One region of the Agromyces excoecariae genome, then DNA from elsewhere that is predicted to be linked to it. Evidence: predicted binding sites of a transcription regulator. Region 1 holds the regulator's gene; each other region holds the start of a gene.

Region 1 (5,752 bases):
TCGTTGACGTTCAGTGCGACCGGCACGTGCTTCTGCGGGGCGCCGTACGGGGACTTCCCGCGAAGGTCGTCGCGGATGGGCAGGTCGTCGAGACTCGTCACCGATCAATGCTATCGGCGGGGCATGGAGCGGGCGGTCAGCCCCTGCGGCGCAGCACGCCGACCCGGCCGACCGCGGGCGCCGGCGGAGCGAACCCAGGTCGGACGTGTCCGGTGTCCCCTGCTCCGACGCGGTTGCTGCGTTCGTTCAGGCTCACCAGGGCCAGGTGCCGGTCGGCGGTCCAGCAGATCAGCTTCCCCTTCTGGTCCTTCGTGCGACCGAGGATGCCGGCATCGGCGAGCTGGGTGAGCGCGCGATGGGCGGCCGCCGTCGACACGGCGTGCTGCGCGGCGACCTTCTCGATGGTCAGGACCGGGTCGTTGGCCAGCCCGTCGAGGATCTTCAGCACCACGGCATCGCTCCGCGGCGTGGCGGGCGTGATGCCCTGTGACGCGCGGAATCGGACCAGGTCCTCGCGCACCTCGTCGTCGAGGGCGGCGAGGTCCGCGGCGAACCTGACGGCGTTGCCCGCTGCCAGCTCGGCGGCTTCGGCGAAGCCGATGATCCACTCGTCGAGCCGCGACGGGATCCGGCGGTATGCGGTGAGGCCCGCGATGTAGCGATCCTTGTCGCCGGCGAACACCGTGCTGATGGGGATGAGGGTGTTGCGGAGTGCGTCGGCTCGGCGGAGCACGGTGTGGATCAGTGCCCTGCCCGTGCGGCCGTTGCCGTCGATGAAGGGGTGGATCGTCTCGAACTGCGCATGCGCGATCGCCGCGCGCACGACGGGATTGCCAGAGGTCGCCGTGACGAAGCGCGCGAGGTCGTCGACGAGGCGGCGGACCTCGGTCTCGGGGGGCGGAACGAAGTCTGCACGGAGCGGACTCCAGCCCGGCCCGCCGACCCAGTTCTGCTCGGTGCGCAGCCCCGGTTCGAGGCGGGGCTCGATGAGGTGCTGCAGGCGCTCGATATCGGCGGTCGTAACCTCGGGGGCGCGCTCGCGGTCGCCCAGCTCGGCGATCGCCTCTTCGGTGGCTCGGACATTCGCCACGACGTCGAGCGCCACGCGGGCGTCGACCCCGCCGGTTGCACGGTGGTCGAGGAGCTCGGCGATGGCGAGCTTCTTCGGGCTGATGCGGTTCCCCTCGATCCAGGACGAAGAGATGCTCTCGGAACGGATCAGCAGGTGGTTCAGGTATCCCCCGCGGTCGCCGATGCGCTCATCGGCGCGAGCGAGCACGGCCAGCGAGTCCTCCGCGGCCTGGTGCGCCTCCCGCCCGATCGGAGGAAGGTCTTCCCCGAGTTCATCGGGGACGAAGGCCTCGTATCGGCCCGGAGCACGGTCCCTCCGCCCGAGGTGCGAAGCGTCGTGTGGGTTCCAGAGCAGATCGACGTAGTGGGCCATGGGCCAGCTCCTAACGTCGACGGAGGTCGAGTAATCTTTACTTTATGCCACTTAAAGGTGATATTGCGGATCCGGGCTCCCCTGCCTCGTGGCATGCGGCGGCGGTTGTCGTCAGTTTGTGCGGGTGCGACGGGCTTCACACCCGCCGATCGTGACGACACCCCCGAATGGCGACCGCGACGCGACCGCCGGTCGTTGTCGGTTCCGGCGGAGTGGGACCGTCCGCTGATCAGTCGCCGGCCGATGACTTCGGCGCGAGTGCGGACAGCATGCTCGTCAGCGAACCGATCTCGACGGTACGCGGATCCGAAGTGAAGTCGTGCTCGGTGCGGAGGTCGTAGTAGGCGTGCAGCACTGTGCTCTCGATCACCTCGTCGATTCGAGAGTGCCGTACCGCCTCCTGGAGGCTGACCTTCGCGACGTCCGCCTCGAGGTCGTCGGCGGCGATGTCGACGAAACCGACCGAGAGGATCTCGCGGGAGTCGTCGACGGAGACGGCGTTGAACACGCGAGCCGGGACGCCGAAGCCCTTGTCGGCCTCCCACGCGCTGATGAAGTCGTCGAAGGTCGCGCCGTCGCGCAGGCGGCGACGAAAGATCGCGATGATCACGGCCCCGACAGTACCGCGGACGTTGATCCGCGCACCATTCCCGGTCGACCACCGGGCCCTTCGGCGCGCGCGCTCAGATCAGGCGCCGGTCGGTTCGGGTTGGCCTCGTCGTTGCAGCAACCCCGCCCGCAGCGGGCCGCGGGCACGCTCGCGCGCGACGAGTCGATCACGAGCATTTCGTCGAGCCCGGCCACGATGCCGCGAGGCTCAGACGCGCTCTCAGTCGACCGCGGGAAGCACGAGCTCCTGGCCCGGCTGCACCACGGCGTCGCGCAGGCCATTCAGCCGCATGATCTCGTAGATGACCTCGCGGGGGTCGGCGTGCGGCGCGATCGACTCGGCGATGCCCCACAACGAGTCGCCCGCACCGACGACCACGGTCTCGAACGTGGTGGTGGCGCGGCCGTCATCGATGCCCGCGATGGCGCCTCCCGAGGAGAGCGTTCCGACCAGCACACCCGCGACGATCGGCACGGTGGCGAGGGCCGTCAGCACGACGCGGCCACGACGCGTCAATCGGAGTCGCGTGCGCGCGGCGGGCCCCACGAAGTCGGGCATGGCCGGCGCTGCGCCGACGGGTCCGATCACCACTGCACTCATTCCGCACCTCCCGGGGCTCCAGCCCCGCATCCGACCCTCGGCCGGGAGGGCCGGATGCGAAGCTGTGTTCCGAATATATCTTCGAACGTTCGACGCTGCAAGCACCGGAGGGTGGGATTTCCGGGCCCGATTCCGCGACACACTCGAACGGATGTTTGTCGCGTGCGTGCGAGGCGGATACAGTTTCGAATGTCCGACGACAGTCGAACATCGACCACCGACATCCGGGCCGACGCGGTCCCGACGAGAGGCGAGGCACGTGAGCATCGACATCGACCAGGCACGCGGCGCGAGCGGCCGGTCGCGTCGGCGCAAGACGCTGAGCCCGAAGCAGCTCGCGATCCTCGAGGTCATCCGAGGCTCGGTCGCCGATCGGGGCTACCCACCGAGCATGCGCGAGATCGGCGACGCCGTCGGCCTCTCCTCGCTCTCGAGCGTCACGCACCAGCTGAACCAGCTCGAGCTCGCCGGCTACCTGCGGCGCGACCCGAATCGCCCCCGCGCACTCGAGATCCTCATCGACGTGCCCGGGACCGAGCGCAGCCCGGCCGCCGAGCCCGCCCCGGTCGGCGACGCGGCCATGGTGCCGCTCGTCGGCCGCATCGCCGCCGGCGTCCCGATCACCGCCGAGCAGCAGATCGAGGAGGTCTTCCCCCTCCCGCGCCAGCTGGTCGGCAAGGGCGAGCTGTTCATCCTGAAGGTCGTCGGCGACTCGATGATCGACGCCGCGATCTGCGACGGCGACTGGGTCGTCGTGCGTTCGCAGCGCACGGCTGAGAACGGCGAGATCGTCGCGGCCATGCTCGACGGCGAGGCGACCGTCAAGGTCTTCCGCCAGCGCGACGGCCACACGTGGCTGCTCCCCCGCAACTCGGCGTTCGAGCCGATCCTCGGCGACGAGTCCGAGGTGCTCGGCAAGGTCGTCGCGGTCCTGCGCACCGTCTAGGCCGGTTCACCCGCTCGGCACCTCCACCGGCAGCGCCACCGACGACGAGGGGCGGGGGGCGGGGGGGGGGCCCCCGGCCGCCGCCCCCCCCAGCGGGGGGGCGGCCGGGGGCCCCGGCCCCCCCCCCCCCCGGGGGGGGGGGGTGGCGGGGGGCCCCCCCCGCGCCACCCGCCCCTCGATCCTGGCGTCAGGCCGTCGCCACGGCCACGTCCTCGCGCACCGAGCGCGTCGCCTCCACGATGTTCGCCAGCGACGCGACCGTCTCGTCGTAGCCGCGGGTCTTCAGGCCGCAGTCGGGGTTCACCCAGAGCCGTCCGGCTGGCACGCCGTCGACCGCGCGCTCGAGGAGCGAGCGCACCTCCTCGACGCTGGGCACGCGCGGCGAGTGGATGTCGTAGACGCCCGGGCCCACGCCGTGGTCGAAGCCGCTCGCGGCGAGGTCGCCGACGACCTCCATGCGGCTGCGCGCCGCCTCGATCGAGGTCACGTCGGCGTCGAGCTCGCGGATCGCGTCGATCACGACGCCGAACTCCGAGTAGCAGAGGTGCGTGTGCACCTGCGTGGCCGGCGCAGCGCCGCCCGTGGCGAGCCGGAACGAGCCGACCGACCAGTCGAGGTACGCCGGCTGGTCCGCGAGCTTCAGCGGAAGGAGCTCGCGGAGCGCGGGCTCGTCGACCTGGATGACGCGGATGCCCGCCCCCTCGAGGTCGCCGATCTCGTCGCGGAGCGCGAGCGCGACCTGCCGGGCGGTGTCGCCGAGCGGCTGGTCATCACGCACGAACGACCACGCGAGGATCGTGACCGGGCCCGTGAGCATGCCCTTGACGGGCTTCTCCGAGAGCGACTGCGCGAAGGTCGACCACTCGACCGTCATCGGTGCCGGGCGCGAGACGTCGCCCCAGAGGATCGACGGACGCGTGCAGCGCGAACCGTACGACTGCACCCAGCCGTGCTGCGTCACCGCGAAGCCGTCGAGCAGCTCGGCGAAGTACTGCACCATGTCGTTGCGCTCGGGCTCGCCGTGCACGAGGACGTCGAGGCCGAGGTCCTCCTGCAGGCGGATGACCCGGGCGATCTCCTCGCGCATGAGCTCGCGGTACGCGGCATCCGTCAGCTCGCCCTTGACGAGCCGAGCGCGGGCGCGGCGGATGTCGGCGGTCTGCGGGAACGACCCGATGGTCGTGGTGGGCAGCGCCGGCAGCGCGAGGTCCTCCTGCGCGGCGACGCGGTCGTCGTACGCGGCACGCGCGAACGCGCTCGCGTCGAGCGCGGCGAGGCGCTCGCGCACGGCGGGCACGCGAACGCCCGGCGCCGCGGCCCGGTCGGCGAGGGCGGCGGATGCCGCGTCGAGATCGGCCGCGATGGCCTCGCGCCCCTCGGCGAGGCCGCGCGCGAGCGTCGCGACCTGTGCGACCTTCTGGTCGGCGAAGGCGAGCCAGCTCACGAGGCGCGCATCGAGCGCGGTCTCCTCGTCGACGTCGTGCGGGACGTGCAGGAGCGACGTCGACGTCGACACGGCGACCGAACCAGAGAGCGAACGGACCGCCTCGGCGCGGGCGAACGCGTGCGCGAGGTCGCCGCGCCAGATGTTGTGGCCGTCGACGACGCCCGCGACGAGCGTCTTCGCGGCGAGCGCCTCCTCGGTCACGGGGTCGAGCTGCCCGGGCAGGTCGCCGCGGACGAGGTCGAGCCCGATCGCCTCGACCGGGGTCGCCGCGAGCGCCGGCAGCGCGTCGGCCAGGTCGCCGTAGGGCGCGGCGACGAGGATCGCCGGGCGGGCCTCCGCCGCTCCCAGCTCCTCGTACGCCTCCGCGACGGCCTCGAGCACGCGCTCGCGCGGCTCGTCGAGGCTCTCGCTGACGAGGCCGGGCTCGTCGAGCTGCACCCATTCGACGCCGGCTGCGGCGAGCTCGGCGAGGAGGGCGCGATAGACCGACATCAGGTCGGCGAGGCGGTCGAGCGGACGGAAGCCCTCGGGCGCGCCATCCGCCGGCTTCGCCAGCAGCAGGAACGTGACCGGGCCGACGAGCACGGGGCGCGTCACGAAGCCGGCCTCGCGCGCCTCGCGGACCTGGGCGACCAGCGCGTCGGCGTGCGGCGCGAACGCGGTGTCGGCACCGATCTCGGGCACGAGGTAGTGGTAGTTCGAGTC
Region 2 (5,752 bases), on a different contig from region 1:
CGAGGTCGACGAGGTGTTCCTGGTGATCGCCGGCGCGGCGACGGTCGAGTTCGTCGAGCCGGCGCTGCCGGCGATCGAGCTGCGGCCGGGCTCCGTCGTGCGCCTCGACGCGGGCATGTCGACCGTGTGGACCGTGACCGAGACGCTGCGGAAGCTGTTCATCGCGCGCTGACCCGCGCCTCCGCCGCTTCCTTCCCGCTGCTCGGCAAGCCCGCCGTCAGAGCTCGCAGTCGAGCGCGAGCGCCGCGTAGTCGAGCACCGCCCGTCGGCACTCGGCGCGATCGAGAGCGAGACCCAGCAGCGGGTACATGTCGTACGAGTCCTCGAGCGCGACGAGGTTGCGGGCGATCGCGGCGACCGGCATCCGCGGGCGGAAGGCCCCGACGCCGGCCCCGATCTCGAGGGTCGTGCGGTACAGCATCACCTGGCGCTCGATGATCGACCGGTGCATCGGGCGCAGCTGCGGGCGCTCGGGGAGCAGCGCGATGCTCTCGTAGACGATCCGGAGGTCGTCGCTGATCTGGTCGGGGATGCCCGCCTCGATCATCGCCCGAAGCCGTTCGCGGGGATCGCCGACCTCCTCCGCGATCCGGCGGCGGCGCTCGTAGAACTCCTCGAGCACGCCCTCGACCGCGGCCGCGACGAGGTCGTCGAAGGTCGGGAAGTAGTACAGCACGCTTCCCGCGCTGACCTCGGCCTCGGCCGCGACGGTGCGGACGTTGGCCTGCAGGATGCCGCGCTCCCCCGCGACGCGGCGCAGCGCCGCGACGAGTGCGTCGCGGCGCTGCGCCTGCCGGCTGCTGCTCTGATTCACGTGTGCCGTTCCTCGCGGGTCAGTCCGTCCTGGGCTCCGCCAGTTCGGCGTACTGCGCCGGGTTGCGCCGGCGCAGGACCAGTCCCCACACGATACCGGCGACGAACAGCACCGGGGTCGGCAGCAGGAGCAGGAGGTTGGGCAGGCCGTCGAGCCCGCTCACGTACTGGAAGTTCAGCGCGATGAGCAGGAACCCTGCGATCAGGCCTGCGGCGCCGAGCACCGGCGCACCGATGACCCGGAACCAGCCGTGCCCGCGCCGGTCCTTCGCGAAGAACCCGACCACCGAGACCGCCGCGACGGCCTGGGCGAACACGAGCCCCGCCACGCCGGCCGCGTACGCCCAGATTCCGAGCTGCAGGAGCGGGTCGGCGCCGGTGGCCCAGGCGATGAGGATGGCGACGACCGCGATGGCGGCGATCGTGGTGCTCGCCACGTGGGGCGCATGGCTGGTCGGGTGCGTCCGGGCGAGCGGCTTCGGGAGCAGTCCCTCTCGGGAGAGCGAGTAGAGGTACCGGCTCGACGCGTTGTGGAATGCCAGGAGGCAGGCGAAGAAGCTCGTCACGATGAGCACTTGGAGGACCCCGCCGGCCCATGCGCCGAGGTACTGCTCGCCGGCGATGAAGACCGTCGACTCGAAGTCGTCGCCGGCGACGAGCTCGAGCACACCCTCCGCGCCGAAGGCGACCGTGAGCACCCAGAACGTGAAGGCATAGAAGACCGCGAGGAACCCGATCGCGATGTACGTGGCGATCGGCACCGTGCGCGACGGGTCCTTGGCCTCCTCGGAGTAGATCGCGGTGCCCTCGAACCCGATGTAGGCGCCGAAGCCGATCACGAACAGCGCGGCGACGCCGGGCGCGAGGAACACGTTCTCGGGCGCGAACGGCGCTGCGCTCAAGGGCTCGGGGCCGCCGTTGACGAGCACGGCGATGGAGAGCACGAGCAGGATGCCGACCTCGGCGGTGAGCAGGACGGCGAGGACCTTCGCACCGACGTCGACCTTGCGGTAGCCCAGGAAGGCCACGCAGCCCGCCGCGATGAGCGACCAGATCGGCCACGGGAGGTCGAGGCCGAGGAGGTTCGCGAATGTCAGCTGGGCGAACAGCCCGAGGAAGCCGTAGAAGCTCACCGAGAGCGCGATGTAGGCGAAGACCGTGACCAGGGCGGTGCCGATGCCGAGCGGCTTGCCCAGCCCCTGGGAGGCGTACGCGTAGAAGGCGCCCGTGTTGCGCACGTAGCGCGACATCGCCGTGAAGCCGACCGCGAAGAGCACGAGGACCACGCCGCAGATGAGGATGGCGCCGGCGGCGCCGATCCCACCCAGTCGCATCGTGGTGGGCGCGCCGCTCGCGACGACGGTCAGCGGCGCCGCGGCGGACACCACGAAGAAGACGATGTCCCAGACGCGCAGGCGTCCGCCTGCGAGCCTGCCCGCCCCGGCCTCTCCTCCGGTCGGTGTATCGGCCACGGCCTCGGGTGCGTGTTGCGTCATTGCTCGTACTCCTCACCGCGCCGCGGCGCTCGGGACATGGACGGGACTTGAACAGTGATTCAAGTTCTCCTCACTACTCGTTGTCAACAGTGTTATGTTGAGGTCTCGTAACATCTGAACGCGTGTTCGAAATCTTGGAGTGAGTCGATGACGACGTCGAATGCCACCACCCACGGCCCGAGGGCCCGCGACCTCGGCGTGCCCTTCGACGGCGAGCCCGGTCGCTGGAACGCCCTCACCGACGTCCCCGGCGTCGAGGTCGGCTACACGACGATCATCGAGGGCGACCCAGGTGACCCGTCCGTCGCCCGCACGGGCGTCACCGCGATCCTCCCCCGCGGTCGCGACGGCGTCGGCGTGCCGTGCGCCGCCGGCATCCACTCGCTCAACGGCAACGGCGAGCTCACCGGCCGCAGCTGGATCGAGGAGTCCGGCGCCCTCACGCTGCCGATCGGCATCACGAACAGCCATTCGGTCGGCGCGGTTCACTCGGGCATCGACGAGTGGGCGCACCGCGAGCACCCCGAGCTCTCCGCGGAGTGGATGCTCCCCGTGGTCGGCGAGACGTGGGACGGCTACCTCAACCAGATCAACGCCGGGCACGTGCGGCCCGGGCACGCGATCGCCGCGATCGATTCCGCAGCGAGCGGGCCCGTCGCGGAGGGCAACGTCGGCGGCGGCACGGGCATGAACTGCTACGGCTTCAAGGGCGGGTCCGGCACCGCATCCCGGATCGTCCGGCTCGGCGCCGAGACCCACACCGTCGGCATCTTCCTGCAGGCCAACTTCGGCACCCGCGACGAGCTGCGGCTCGCCGGCGTCCCCCTCGGCCGGGCGTCGGCCGCTCCGAACCCGTACGAGGACCTCGAGTGGTTCGTCCGCGACGGCCAGCGGGCGCGCGTGCGCGCCGGATCCGGCAGCGTCATCGGCATCGTGGTCACCGACGCCCCGCTCCTGCCTGGCCAGTGCGAGGCCCTCGCCCGCCGAGTGCCGCTCGGGCTCGCCCGCACCGGCACGAGCGGAAGCCACTTCTCGGGCGACATCTTCCTGGCGTGCTCGACCGCCAACGCGGGCGCCTTCACTTCGAGCATCCCGACCACCGAGCCGGGCGACGACCCCTGCGAGACCGCGCGCTTCGTGCCGTGGGGCCGCATCGACCCCTACTTCGAGGCGGTCGTCCAGGCCACCGAGGAGGCCGTCGCGAACGCGCTCGTCGCCGCCCGCGACATGGTCGGCCGCGACGGTCATGCCAACGTCGCGCTCCCCCACGACGAGGTGCGCGCCGCGTTCGGCGGCCGGGTCGAGCACCCGGCCGCCTGAGCCGACCGCGCCTCGCGCTCAGCCCGAGGTCACTCGCGCCCGGGGATCGGCCGGCACGCGCACGTCGGCCACCTGTTCGAGGTGCGGATGCCGCTGGTCGCCGTCGTCGACCACGCCCGTGTGCCACGTCAGCCGCAGCTCGTCGGGCGCATCGACGAGCATCGCGAGGTTGTTCGCGAACCACGGCCCCTTCACGGTGCGCCAGCGGAACGGCGCGTCGGGCACCTTGGCAGAACGCGCGGCGAGCCGGCCGATCGGCGTCGCCGCGCCGTACGACATCACGACCGAGAACCAGCGCATGACCCGCGGCAGCGGGTTCCGGATGGGCGAGCACACGGCCTGGAGGATCCGCGACCCGGGAACGTCGTCGCGGTCGACCTGGGCGAGGTAGGAGTAGTGCACGTCGCCCGCGAGGAACAGCACGTTCTGCGGGGCCGGCCCGCGCTCGCCGGCGGCGAGCTCCCGGACCATCCGCGCGACCTTCTGGAACGTGTCCTCCCACGCGGCCCAGTGCTCGAGGTCCACGGCCTGGCGGAGTGTCTCGCCGACGCGGGCGGCCCGTCGACCCCATGCGCCCTGCGAGATCGCCTCATCCCACGCCTCGACGTTGTGCAGGCCCATCGGGAGGAGGAACGGGAGGGAGGTCGCGATCAGCACGTGCCGGAATCCGCCGCGCAACTGCGCGTCGAACCAGTCGAGCTCGTCGGGGTCGAGCAGGGCCCGGGCGTCCGGGTCGAGCTGGCGGGCGGCGCGCGAGTCGACGACGACGAGGCGGATGTCGTCGAAGTCGCGCGTGTAGCTCCACCGGACGCTCGTCGGCTCGCGGTCGCTGCGGTCGGCGAACGCGTCGACCTCATCGGTGAGGTCGAGTTCGCCGTCGCCGTCGTGACCGGCCACCCGCTGCCAGAGCTCGTCTCGAGACCGCTCCTCCGGGGTGAGGTTGCCGAGGTGCTGGTACACCCAGTACGACCCGAGCCCGGCCACGATGCGGCCGTGCCACCAGGAGGTGGCCTCCATCTCCTGCTTCCAGTCGTGCGAGGCGTTCCAGTCGTCGCGGATGTCGTGGTCATCGAAGATCATCGCGGTCGGCACCGTCGAGAGCAGCCAGCGGTTGGCGGGGTCGGACCAGGCGAGCCGGTACAGGTGGGCGTACTCCTCGTAGTCCTTCAGTTCCTCGCCCGGCTCCTCGTCGATGTCGCGCTTGTTCCGTATGAACTCCTGCATCTCCTCCGAGGTGATGTCGGCGTAGACCTGGTCGCCGAGGAACATCATCAGGTCGGGTCGCTCCGCGTAGCCGTCGGCGAGCGCGAGCGCGAACGTGCGCATCGCGTCGACGCCGTGCGTGAGGTTGCCCTTCAGGTCGTGCGGCACGCTCGTGCGGCACGACCCGTACGCCATGCGCAGGCGTCGGCCCGGCTCCCAGGTCGCGACGACGGATGCCGGCAGCTCCGAGTCCGGCTCAGGCCAGGCCTGCTCGCCGTCGACTTCGACCTCGTACGGCAGCACCGACCCCGGCTCGAGCCCATCGAGCTCGACGAGGGCGTAGTGGTGGTCGTGCACGGCGAAGGTCCGCGCCTGCCAACTGCGGCCGTCGGCCCGGACGCGGACCGTCGCGGCGTCCGCGGTCTCGACCCAGATCGTCGCGGAGGTCTCGCCGACGTGACGGAGCATCGGGCCGAGGATCAGCGGGGAGGTCATCACCTTGTTCTACCTCGCCGCCCCGTCGAACGTCACGGGGTTGCGATGGCCCGGACGACCGCTCCACCGCGCCCCGCCCGGCGTCAAGGCCCTCCCTACGTCGGGTGTCGCTGGCAGGATCGGCTGCGTCCACGGAAGGAGCTCCCATGCCGCAGTTCGCCGTCCTCATCTACGCTGACGAGTCCGCGCACGCCCTCGACGCCTCCGGGGCCGAGCTCGAGGAGAACGATCGGCACGCCGAGGAGCTCGCGGCCTCGGGCTCGATGGTCCTCGCCTACGCGCTGACGCCGCGCGCCGAGGCGGTCTCGGTGCGCCGGAGCGGGGTCACCGCCGGGCCGTTCGTGCCCGATGCGCCGTTCGTCGCGGGGTACTACGTGCTTGAGGCGCCCGACCTCGATGCGGCGGTCGCGATCGCGCGCGAGAAC
Region 3 (5,752 bases), on a different contig from region 1:
AGTGTGTTCGATCGACTGCTGAAGGACCGCATCATCTGGCTCGGCTCCGAGGTGCGCGACGACAACGCGAACGAGATCGCCGCGAAGCTGCTGCTCCTCGCCGCCGAGGACCCGAAGAAGGACATCTACCTCTACATCAACTCGCCCGGCGGCTCGATCACGGCGGGCATGGCGATCTACGACACCATGCAGTTCGTCCCGAACGACATCGTCACGGTGGGCATCGGCATGGCGGCCTCGATGGGGCAGCTGCTCCTCACGGCCGGAACGAAGGGGAAGCGCTACATCACCCCGAACGCGCGCGTGCTGCTCCACCAGCCGCACGGCGGCTTCGGCGGCACCGCGAGCGACATCCAGACGCAGGCGCAGCTGATCCTCGACATGAAGAAGCGGCTCGCCGAGATCACGGCGGCGCAGACCGGCAAGAGCGTCGAGCAGATCAACCGCGACGGCGATCGCGACCGCTGGTTCAGTGCGCAGGAGGCGCTCGAGTACGGCTTCGTCGACCACATCCGCGAGTCGGCGCTCGACGTCTCTGGCGGCGGCGGGACCGACCAGGCTGCGTAGGAAGAGAGAGACAGTGAGCATGAACATCCCCGCCTTCGGCGGCACCGCCTTCTCGGGTGGCCGGCAGGCCCCGGGCTCGCGCTACATCCTGCCGAGCTTCGAGGAGCGCACGGCCTACGGCTACAAGCGGCAGGACCCCTACGCGAAGCTCTTCGAGGACCGCATCATCTTCCTCGGCGTGCAGGTCGACGACGCGTCGGCCGACGACATCATGGCCCAGCTGCTGGTGCTCGAGTCGATGGACCCCGACCGCGACATCATGATGTACATCAACTCGCCGGGCGGCTCCTTCACGGCCATGACCGCGATCTACGACACGATGCAGTACATCCGGCCGCAGATCCAGACCGTCGTGCTCGGCCAAGCCGCCTCGGCCGCTGCCGTGATCGCCGCCGCCGGCACGCCGGGGCGTCGCCTCGCACTGCCGAACGCGCGGGTGCTGATCCACCAGCCGGCGATGGGCGAGGCCGGCCACGGCCAGGCGTCCGACATCGAGATCCAGGCGGCCGAGATCCTGCGCATGCGCACCTGGCTCGAGGAGACGCTGTCGCGTCACTCGAACCGCACGATGGAGCAGGTCAACGCCGACATCGACCGCGACAAGATCCTGTCCGCGGAGGAGGCTCGCGAGTACGGGCTCATCGACCAGGTCCTCACGTCACGCAAGACCCTGCCGGCGTTGAGCCGATAGGGTCCGACGGGCTCACGAGGGGCGGGTGCGGATGTCGCATCCGCCCCTCGGCATGTCGTTTCCGCCAAACCGTGGCGGATCGGCCCCGAGCACGCCCCGTCGGGCTAGGCTCGGAACAGACTCGGTTCGAGGGAGGAAGCGATGGCACGCATCGGGGAGAGTGCTGACCTGCTGAAGTGCTCCTTCTGCGGCAAGAGCCAGAAGCAGGTCCAGCAGCTCATCGCCGGTCCCGGCGTGTACATCTGCGACGAGTGCGTCGAGCTCTGCAACGAGATCATCGAGGAGCGACTCGCCGAGGCGGGGGAGCCCGAGTCGGGCGAGTTCGAGCTGCCCAAGCCGAAGGAGATCTTCGGGTTCCTCGAGGAGTACGTCATCGGCCAGGATGCCGCCAAGCGCGCATTGGCCGTCGCCGTCTACAACCACTACAAGCGCGTCCGCGCGAAGGCCGCGATCACTCCCGCCGACCGCGCTCACGACGATGTCGAGATCGCGAAGTCGAACATCCTGCTGATCGGCCCGACCGGGTGCGGCAAGACCTACCTGGCGCAGACGCTCGCGAAGCAGCTCAACGTGCCGTTCGCGGTGGCGGATGCCACGGCGCTCACCGAGGCCGGCTACGTCGGCGAAGACGTCGAGAACATCCTCCTGAAGCTCATCCAGGCCGCCGACTACGACGTCAAGCGGGCCGAGACGGGCATCATCTACATCGACGAGGTCGACAAGATCGCGCGCAAGGCCGAGAACCCGTCGATCACGCGCGACGTGTCGGGCGAGGGCGTGCAGCAGGCGCTGCTGAAGATCCTCGAGGGCACGGTGGCCTCCGTTCCCCCGCAGGGAGGCCGCAAGCACCCGCACCAGGAGTTCATCCAGATCGACACCACGAACGTCCTGTTCATCGTCGCCGGCGCCTTCGCCGGGCTGGAGGAGATCATCTCCTCGCGCGCGGGCAAGCGCGGAATCGGGTTCGGGGCACCGCTTCACTCCAAGCAGGACGAGGCGGAGCTCTTCAGCGAGGTCCTTCCCGAGGACCTGCACAAGTTCGGACTGATCCCGGAGTTCATCGGCCGCCTGCCCGTGGTCGCGACGGTCACCCCGCTCGACCGCACGGCACTCATGGAGATCCTGACCGAGCCGCGGAACGCGCTCGTCAAGCAGTACCAGCGGATGTTCGAACTCGACGGCGTGGAACTCGACTTCGACCACGCCGCGCTCGAGGCGATCGCCGACCTCGCGGTGCTGCGTCAGACGGGCGCCCGCGGTCTTCGCGCGATCATGGAGGAGGTGCTCGGGCCCATCATGTTCGAGGTTCCTTCCTCCACTGGCGTCGCGCGGGTCGTCGTCACCAAGGAGACGGTCATCGACAACGCGGCCCCGACGATCGTTCCGTCGAAGCCGCGTCGGGCCGAGAAGTCGGCCTGACCCTCGCGCGCCTCGATCCGGGCAGTCGCTCGGTTCGACCGCGGCGCCGCGAGTCGGTCGCGCGCGGTTCAGTCGAACACGCGGAGCACGTGCCAGTGAGTGCCGTCGTGTCCGACGTCGAACATGCGCGTCTCGCCATCGGGACTCGTCGCCTGGAAGCGCCACCCGGTGATCGCGAGCGGGGCTCGGCCCGATCCCGGATCGCCGCCGGCGAAGGGCAGCCACCAATCGGCGGGGCCGACGAGTGGGGTGGGCGTGTCGTCGACGCGATACCGTCGGGCGCGCCAGACCAGGCGCTGGGGGATGCCGGAGCCGTCGGTCCAGACCTCCGCCGGTTCCATCGTCCGCTGCATCCCGACCTCCGACATTCGAAACTCTGTTCGAATGGTATCACCGCCCATCGTGGGGCGGAACGCTCGGAACGCTCGGAACGCTCGGAACGCTCGGAACGCTCGGAACGCTCGGAACGCTCGGACGGATCCCCGGAGCGTGCGCGCCCGTGCGTGGGCGGGCGTTTCGCGTGATCAGCGGTGTGCGGCGCGCCGGAACCCCGCCATGCTCGACGTGGTCGGGCCGGAAGCCTACGCCAGGTCGTCGTCGCTGCGGGCGCCGAAGACGATCTCGTCCCAGCTGGGCATCGCCGCGCGTCCCTTCTTCGGCCGGGGAGCCTGGCCCGACTTGCCGCCCCAGAGCGCTCGTGCGGCGGCGCCGGCGCGTTCCTGCGTCTCGTCGTCGTCTGCCGGCTCCACGTCGGACTCCGCGTCGATGCCGAGCGTCGGCGGGGGCTGCGGCGTCGACGCGGGCGTCGTGGGGGCGATGGGCGATGGCGCGGGCGTGAGCCGCTCGGAACCCACTTCGCGCTCGCCGCGCCGGCGGCGCAGGGCCTCGAGCAGGTCGGCGGTCTCGCCGGTGTGCGGTGCGGGCTCGTCGGCCCGCTTGATCGCGGCGCGTGCGACGGCGGCACTCGATGCCGCGGGTGCGGCAGTCGTGCCGGAGGCGTTGGGTCCCGCGGCGGGCCGGGCGATGGCCAGCTCGGGCTGCGGTGCGGTGTCGTCGTCCGCGGTGTCGTTCGCCTCGAACGTGAAGGCGCCGCTGTCGAATCGGGATGCGTCGTCGTCGGATGCGGAGACCGCACGCAGTCGAGGGATCATGCCACCGCGGACCTCACCCTGCTTCGAGAGGGTGGTCGCATCGGTGTTCTGCGGGTGCAGGGCCTGCTTCCGCGGCTCGAAGGTCCAGCGGGCGTCGTGGTCGATGCCATCGGCGGTGAACTCGAGCTTGACCATCCAGCCGCGCTCCTCGTCCTTCCAACTCGCCCAGCGTTCGCCGTGCGCGCCGAGTCCGGCCAGGCGCTCGCGGACCATCGTCCCGAACGAAGTGGGCTCATCGCCCTCGGAGACCTCGGCGTGCGTCGGCACCGCGAGGGCGGAGGTCACCATGTGTTCGCGCTCGGCGATCACCGGACCCTCGAACCGTCGGATGAAGTCGACCGACGCACCCGTGAGCTCGGCGACCTCCTCGGCCGACAGTCCGGAGCGGATGTGCGACTGCACCTCGCGCGGGGAGAGCCTCGGTCCGGTGTGCGTCTCGGGCACCGCCTGACGGATGCGGGACTGCAGCACCTCGTCGACCTCGATCCGGAATCGCGCCCCGTCGTCGGAGGCCGCGATGAGGGCGCCGCTCTCGACCCCGATCACCTTGAGTTCCTGCATGGCGAGAAGCCCTTCCGTGCCCTTGATCTCCGCCCAAGGATGCCACGCCGTGCCCGCCTGCGCTGGGAATACGCCGGGCGTGCCGTCAGTTGTGCATTCCACCGGTTCGGATGGCCGACGGATGGTTTGCTTACGCACTTGATTTCGTGCAGACTATGGCCGCCGAATCCTCGGCAATGGAAAAAAGGATGGGAATGGCAACGGATTACGACGCGCCGCGGAAGACCGACGACGACTCCGAGTCGATCGAGGCCCTCAAGGAGCGCGTGCCCGACAAGATGTCGGGAAGCGTCGACGTCGAGGACGCCGACAACCCCGGCAGTTTCGACCTGGCGGGAGCCGACCTGTCCGACGTCGAGCTCGACGTCGTCGTGCTTCCCCCGCAGGCGGACGAGTTCACCTGCGTCAGCTGCTTCCTCGTGAAGCACCGCTCGCAGATCGACCACGAGACCAAGCTCGGGCCGATCTGCCTGGAGTGCGCCGCCTAGGCGGGCTCCCCACCGACACGGGGCCGTCGCGATCCGTTGATCGCGGCGGCCATTTCGTGCGGATGCCGCGTCGAGACGAGCCAGTACGGCGCCGGGTCGGCGGCATCCTCGATGGGAATCCGCACGACGTCGCGGATCCAACCGCGGATCACGAGGAATGCGCGCACATCGAGGCCGGTGCCGCGTTCGGTCCGTGCGGCCTCGGCCTCGGCGGGGACCGCCTCGCCCGTGAACTCGAGCGGAACCACGGCGCGCCCCGCGCGGAGCCGACCGTCGGCCACCTCGATGACCGGCGAGGTGAGCGTCAGCGACCCCGCGACCGCCACGTAGAGGATGACGCCCGTGACGATGCCGGCCGGAAGCGACACCGGGGCGAGCACGAGGATGCTCGCCGGGACGAGCAGGAGGCTGGAGAGGTAGATCCATGGCGTCGGCCAGAGCCGTTCGCGGTAGTCGGGCATGGAACTATCAGACCAGACTTCTGCACTACCCTCGAACGGTGACCGATTCCGTCGATGTGCTGATCACGGCCGACCACGTTCCCGCCTACGCCCATCCGGGCGACGCCGGGGCCGACCTGCACGCCGCCGAGTCCGTGGTGCTCGAGCCCGGGGAGCGCGCCAGCGTGGGCACGGGCGTCGCGGTCGCGCTGCCCGACGGCTACGTCGCCTTCGTGGTTCCGCGGTCGGGCCTCGCGTTCAAGCACGGCATCACGATCGTGAACGCGCCGGGCACGGTCGACGCGGGCTATCGCGGCGAGATCAGGGTCGCACTGCTGAACACCGACGCCCGCGAGCCCTATCGGATCGAGGCGGGCGACCGGATCGCGCAGCTGGTGGTCATGCCGGTGAGCCGAGCGCGGTTCGTCGAGGTCG
Region 4 (5,752 bases), on a different contig from region 1:
GCCGGGCCGCGGTCTCGTAGTCCTGCACGGCGGCCGCTGCGCGCATCTGCTGCGTGAGGTCGGTGATGATGCGGCGGTCCTGGTTCTGCATGAAGGCGACGAAGCGGTCGACGTTCGCCCGGTGCTCCGCCATCGTCACCCGGCCGGAGCACGGGCCGAAGCATCGTCCGATCTGCCCGGCGAAGCAGGGCTTTCCCGTCTGCATCGCGCGCTTGTAGTCGGAGTCCTTGCACGTGCGGATCGGGAAGAGCTTCAGCAGCAGGTCGAGCGTCTCGTTGACGGCCCAGACCTTCGGGTAGGGACCGAAGTACTTCGCGCCCGGGATGCCGCGCCGGCGCGTGACGATCGCACGCGGCGCCTCGTCGGCCAGCGTCACCGCCAGGTACGGGTACGACTTGTCGTCGCGGTACTTGACGTTGAACGGCGGATCGAATTCCTTGATCCAGGTGTACTCGAGCTGGAGCGCTTCGATGTCGTTGCCGACCACGGTCCATTCGACGGAGGCTGCCGTCGTCACCATCCGACGCGTGCGCTCGTGCAGGGTCCGGAGCGGCGCGAAGTAGTTCGACAACCGAGCGCGCAGGTTCATCGCCTTGCCGACGTACAGGACGCGTCGGTCGGCGTCGCGGAATCGATACACGCCCGGATCGGTCGGGATCTCGCCCGGACGCGGACGGTAGGGGACGGTGCTCGCCATGCTCAGCTGGCGGCGACCGCCGGGCCGGCGGCGGCCTCGAGGATCTCGCGCAGGAAGTACCCCGTGTGGCTCTCGTGGACCTCGGCCACCTGCTCGGGCGTACCCGTCGCGACGACCTGCCCGCCGCCCGAGCCGCCCTCCGGCCCGAGGTCGATGATCCAGTCGGCCGACTTGATGACGTCGAGGCTGTGCTCGATGACGATCACGGTGTTGCCCTTCTCGACGAGCTTGCCGAGCACCTTCAGCAGCTTCCGCACGTCTTCGAAGTGCAGGCCGGTCGTCGGCTCGTCGAGCACGTAGACGCTCCGACCGTTCGACCGACGCTGCAGCTCGGTGGCGAGCTTGACCCGCTGCGCCTCACCGCCGGACAGGGTCGTGGCGCTCTGGCCGAGCTGGACGTAGCCCAGGCCCACGTCGACGAGCGTCTTCAGGTATCGGTGGATCGCCGAGATCGGCTCGAAGAACGCGGCCGCCTCGCTGATCGGCATCTCGAGCACCTCGGCGATGTTCTTGCCCTTGTAGTGGACCTGCAGCGTCTCGCGGTTGTACCGCTGGCCGCCGCAGACCTCGCACGCGACGTACACGTCGGGGAGGAAGTTCATCTCGATCTTGATCGTGCCGTCGCCCGAGCAGGCCTCGCAGCGGCCGCCCTTGACGTTGAAGCTGAACCGGCCGGGCAGGTACCCGCGCGCCTTCGCCTCCGCCGTCTCCGAGAAGAGCGTGCGGATGCGGTCGAACACGCCCGTGTAGGTCGCGGGGTTCGAGCGCGGGGTCCGGCCGATCGGGGCCTGGTCGACGTGCACCACCTTGTCGAGGTGCTCGAGACCGCTCACGCGGCGGTGCTTGCCCGGCACCTTGCGCGCCCCGTTCAGCCGGTTGGCGAGCACCCGGTAGAGGATGTCGTTCACGAGCGACGACTTGCCCGATCCGCTCACGCCCGTCACCGCGGTGAAGGTCCCGAGGGGGAACTCGACGTCGACGCCGCGAAGGTTGTTGGCCTGCGCGCCCTCGACGCGGATGACCCGGGACGGGTCGACCGGGCGGCGCGTCGACGGGATCGCGATCTCCTTCCGGCCGGCGAGGTAGTCGCCCGTGAGGGACCGGGTGTTCTTCATGAGGTCGGCGTAGCTGCCGCTGTGGACGACCGTGCCGCCGTGGACTCCGGCACCCGGGCCGATGTCGACGATCCAGTCGGCCGTGCGGATCGTGTCCTCGTCGTGCTCGACCACGATGAGCGTGTTGCCGAGGTCGCGAAGGGCCACGAGCGTGTCGATGAGCCGCCGATTGTCGCGTTGGTGCAGTCCGATGCTGGGCTCGTCGAGCACGTAGAGGACGCCGGTCAGGCCGGACCCGATCTGCGTCGCCAGCCGGATGCGCTGCGCCTCGCCGCCCGAGAGCGTGCCGGCCGCGCGCGCCAGGTCGAGGTAGCTGAGGCCGACGCGGATGAGGAAGTCGAGCCGGAGCTTGATCTCGCGGAGCACCTGGGCCGCGATCGCCTGCTCGCGATCCGTCAGCTCGAGGCGGTCCATGAACGCACGCGCGTCGTGCAGGCTGAGCCTGCAGACGTCGGCGATCGACGCGTCGTGGATCAGGACCGACAGCACCTCCGGCTTCAGCCGGTCGCCGCGGCAGACCGGGCAGGGGATCTCGCGGAGGTACTCGGCCCAGCGCGCACGCTGCACGTCGGTCTCGGCCTGGAGGTACTGCCGTTCGATGTAGGGCACCACGCCCTCGAAGCCCGAGGTGTAGCTCATCTCGCGCCCGTATCGATTGCGCCAGCGCACGCGCACCTCGAAGTTGTCGCCGCGCAGGACGGCGTGGCGGGCGTCAGCGTCGAGCTCCTCCCACGGCGTGTCCAGCGAGAAGCCGAGGTCGCGGGCCAGCCCGTCGAGGAGCTTCTCGTAGTAGTTGTAGAGGCTCTTGCCCTGCGAGGTCCACGGGAGGATGACGCCCTCGGCGATGCTGAGGGCCGGGTCGCCGAGCAGCAGCTCCTCGTCGACCGACATCCGGGTGCCCAGCCCGGAGCACTCGGGACACGCGCCGAAGGGGGCGTTGAACGAGAACGTCCGCGGCTCGATCTCGGTGAGCGCGATCGGGTGCTGGTTCGGACAGCTCAGCTTCTCGGAGAAGGTCTGCCAGGCGGCATCGCCCTCGCGGTCGACGAAGTTGACCTGCACCAGGCCATCGGTGAGGCGCAACGCGGTCTCGAGCGAGTCGGTGAGCCGACCGAGGATGTCGTCGGAGGCCACGAGCCGGTCGATGACGACCGAGATGTCGTGCTTGACCTGCTTCTTCAGCTTCGGCGCCTCGTCGAGGCGGATGAGCTCGCCGTCGACGACGGCGCGGGAATACCCCTGCCCGGAGAGTTCGCGGAAGAGATCGACGAACTCGCCCTTCTTCTGCGAGACGACCGGGCTCAGCACCTGGAAGCGCGTGCCCGATTCGAGCTCCATGAGTCGATCGGCGATCTGCTGCACGGTCTGCCGCTGGATCCGCTCGCCGCACACCGGGCAGTGCGGCACGCCGATTCGCGCCCAGAGCAGGCGCATGTAGTCGTAGATCTCGGTGATCGTGCCGACCGTCGACCGCGGATTGCGGTTCGTGGACTTCTGGTCGATCGACACCGCCGGGCTGAGGCCCTCGATGAAGTCGACATCGGGCCGATCGACCTGGCCGAGGAACTGCCGCGCGTACGCGGAGAGCGACTCGACGTAACGACGCTGGCCCTCGGCGAAGATCGTGTCGAACGCGAGGGAGGACTTGCCCGACCCCGAGAGGCCGGTGAACACCACCATCGCGTCGCGAGGGATCTCGACGTCGACGTCGCGCAGGTTGTGGACGCGTGCCCCGCGGACACTCAGGCGCGAATGGGCATCGAGACGTGAAACTGGCACCCTACGAGTCTACGAACGGCCTCCGACACTCTCGCCGTGAGCGCACCTGCTGAGAGCGAACACACGTTCGAAGCGCTCTCGGATGTCGCGTGGTCGTACCGTCGTCGATCAGCCGAGATGCCCGGCCTTCTCCATCTGGCGCAGCTCGCGCTTCAACTCCGAGACCTCGTCGCGCAGCCGCGCCGCGAGCTCGAACTTCAACTCGCCGGCGGCCTCGAGCATCTGGTCGTTGAGGTCGCGGATGAGCTCCTCGAGGTCGTTCGCCCCGGCCGCGGCGATGCCGTCGCGTCGCATCGGGACCGGCGACGACTTCCGCCCGTCGCGCCCGGCGAGGAGCGCGGCGGTGTCGGCCTCCTCGCGGGCGAGCACTTCGGTGATGTCGGCGATCCGCTTCCGGAGCGGCGTCGGGTCGATGCCGTTCACCCGGTTGTAGTCGATCTGCCGGTCGCGCCGACGATTCGTCTCGTCGATCGCGAGCCGCATCGATTCGGTCATCACGTCGGCGTACATGTGGACCTGGCCGGAGACGTTGCGCGCTGCTCGACCGATCGTCTGGATGAGCGAGGTCGATGACCTGAGGAAGCCCTCCTTGTCGGCGTCGAGGATCGCAACGAGCGACACCTCGGGCAGGTCGAGGCCCTCGCGGAGGAGGTTGATGCCCACGAGGACGTCGTAGACCCCCGCGCGCAGCTCCGTCAGGAGCTCGACGCGTCGGAGCGTGTCGACGTCGGAGTGCAGGTACCGCACGCGCACGCCGGCCTCGGTGAGGAAGTCGGTGAGCTCCTCCGCCATCCGCTTCGTGAGCGTCGTGACGAGCACACGCTCGTCGCGCTCGGCGCGACCTCGGATCTCCTCGAGCAGGTCGTCGATCTGGCCCTTGCTGGGCTTCACGACGATCTCGGGGTCGACGAGCCCGGTCGGACGGATGATCTGCTCGACCACGCCGTCGGCGATGCCCATCTCGTACCGGCCCGGCGTCGCCGAGAGGTACACGGTCTGGCCGACCCGGTCCTTGAACTCGTCCCACTTCAAGGGCCGGTTGTCGAGCGCGCTCGGCAGCCGGAACCCGTGCTCGACGAGCGTGCGCTTGCGCGACGCATCGCCCTCGTACATCGCGCCGATCTGCGGCACGGTGACATGCGACTCGTCGATCACGACGAGGAAGTCGTCGGGGAAGTAGTCGAGCAGGCAGTGCGGCGCCTCGCCCGGCGCCCGGCCGTCGATGTGGCGCGAGTAGTTCTCGATGCCCGAGCAGAAGCCGATCTGCTCCATCATCTCGAGGTCGAACGTCGTGCGCATCCGCAGCCGCTGCGCCTCGAGGAGCTTTCCCTGGCGCTCGAGCTCCTGCAGCCGCTCGTCGAGCTCGTCGCGGATCGTGCCGATCGCCCGCTGCATGACGTCGACGCTCGCGACGTAGTGCGAGGCCGGGAACACCGGTACCGCATCGAGCTTCGCCACGACCGTGCCGGTCAGGGGGTGCAGGCTGTGCAGCGCCTCGACCTCGTCGCCGAACATCTCGATCCGGATGGCGTGCTCCTCGTAGACCGGGATGATCTCGATCGTGTCGCCGCGCACGCGGAACGTGCCGCGCGAGAAGTCGACGTCGTTGCGCTGGTACTGCATGGAGACGAACTTCCGGATGAGCCAATCGCGGTCGACGCGCTGGCCGACCTGCAGCGGCATCATCGCGCTGAGGTACTCCTCGGGTGTTCCGAGGCCGTAGATGCACGAGACGGTCGAGACCACGACGACGTCGCGGCGGCTCAGCAGCGAGTTCGTGGTCGAGTGCCGGAGTCGCTCGACCTCGGCGTTGATCGAGGAGTCCTTCTCGATGAAGGTGTCGGTCTGGGGAACGTACGCCTCGGGCTGGTAGTAGTCGTAGTACGAGACGAAGTACTCCACCGCGTTGTTCGGCATGAGCTCGCGGAACTCGTTCGCGAGCTGTGCCGCGAGCGTCTTGTTGTGCGCGAGCACGAGCGTCGGCCGCTGCACCTGTTCGATCAGCCAGGCGGTGGTGGCGGACTTGCCGGTGCCCGTCGCGCCGAGCAGCACCACATCGGTCTCGCCGGCATTGATGCGGGCCGCGAGATCGGCGATCGCCTGGGGCTGGTCGCCGCTCGGCGCGTACTCGCTGATGACCTCGAACGGGCGCACTGAACGG

Evidence for each region. Region 1 encodes LexA, which represses DNA repair genes until DNA is damaged. Its sites were predicted from a motif close to TCGAACANNTGTTCGA; they were not measured.
Region 2: ACSJD1_RS07200 (DmpA family aminopeptidase) is a predicted target of LexA. The motif match lies at 2,424-2,439, and genes of this name have one in related genera.
Region 3: ACSJD1_RS12530 (DUF6504 family protein) is a predicted target of LexA. The motif match lies at 3,046-3,061, and genes of this name have one in related genera.
Region 4: uvrA (excinuclease ABC subunit UvrA) is a predicted target of LexA. The motif match lies at 3,647-3,662, and genes of this name have one in related genera.

What each region holds. Positions count from the first base shown of each region.
Region 1 covers NZ_JBPSLA010000016.1:137,668-143,419, reverse strand. The annotation lists gene ACSJD1_RS16495 (histidinol-phosphate transaminase) at 1-101, opposite strand, end outside; gene ACSJD1_RS16490 (Fic family protein) at 137-1,444, opposite strand; gene ACSJD1_RS16485 (hypothetical protein) at 1,674-2,054, opposite strand; gene ACSJD1_RS16480 (LysM peptidoglycan-binding domain-containing protein) at 2,274-2,654, opposite strand; gene lexA (transcriptional repressor LexA) at 2,926-3,600, shown strand; gene metE (5-methyltetrahydropteroyltriglutamate--homocysteine S-methyltransferase) at 3,788-5,752, opposite strand, start outside.
Region 2 covers NZ_JBPSLA010000005.1:91,682-97,433, forward strand. The annotation lists gene ACSJD1_RS07185 (cupin domain-containing protein) at 1-172, shown strand, start outside; gene ACSJD1_RS07190 (TetR/AcrR family transcriptional regulator) at 218-814, opposite strand; gene ACSJD1_RS07195 (APC family permease) at 834-2,309, opposite strand; gene ACSJD1_RS07200 (DmpA family aminopeptidase) at 2,457-3,629, shown strand; gene ACSJD1_RS07205 (alkaline phosphatase D family protein) at 3,648-5,327, opposite strand; gene ACSJD1_RS07210 (YciI family protein) at 5,474-5,752, shown strand, end outside.
Region 3 covers NZ_JBPSLA010000012.1:170,868-176,619, reverse strand. The annotation lists gene ACSJD1_RS12545 (ATP-dependent Clp protease proteolytic subunit) at 1-567, shown strand, start outside; gene ACSJD1_RS12540 (ATP-dependent Clp protease proteolytic subunit) at 587-1,258, shown strand; gene clpX (ATP-dependent Clp protease ATP-binding subunit ClpX) at 1,400-2,677, shown strand; gene ACSJD1_RS12530 (DUF6504 family protein) at 2,746-3,030, opposite strand; gene sepH (septation protein SepH) at 3,259-4,389, opposite strand; gene ACSJD1_RS12520 (DUF4193 domain-containing protein) at 4,584-4,877, shown strand; gene ACSJD1_RS12515 (DUF3093 domain-containing protein) at 4,874-5,338, opposite strand; gene dut (dUTP diphosphatase) at 5,377-5,752, shown strand, end outside.
Region 4 covers NZ_JBPSLA010000012.1:60,317-66,068, forward strand. The annotation lists gene uvrC (excinuclease ABC subunit UvrC) at 1-697, opposite strand, end outside; gene uvrA (excinuclease ABC subunit UvrA) at 700-3,591, opposite strand; gene uvrB (excinuclease ABC subunit UvrB) at 3,700-5,752, opposite strand, start outside.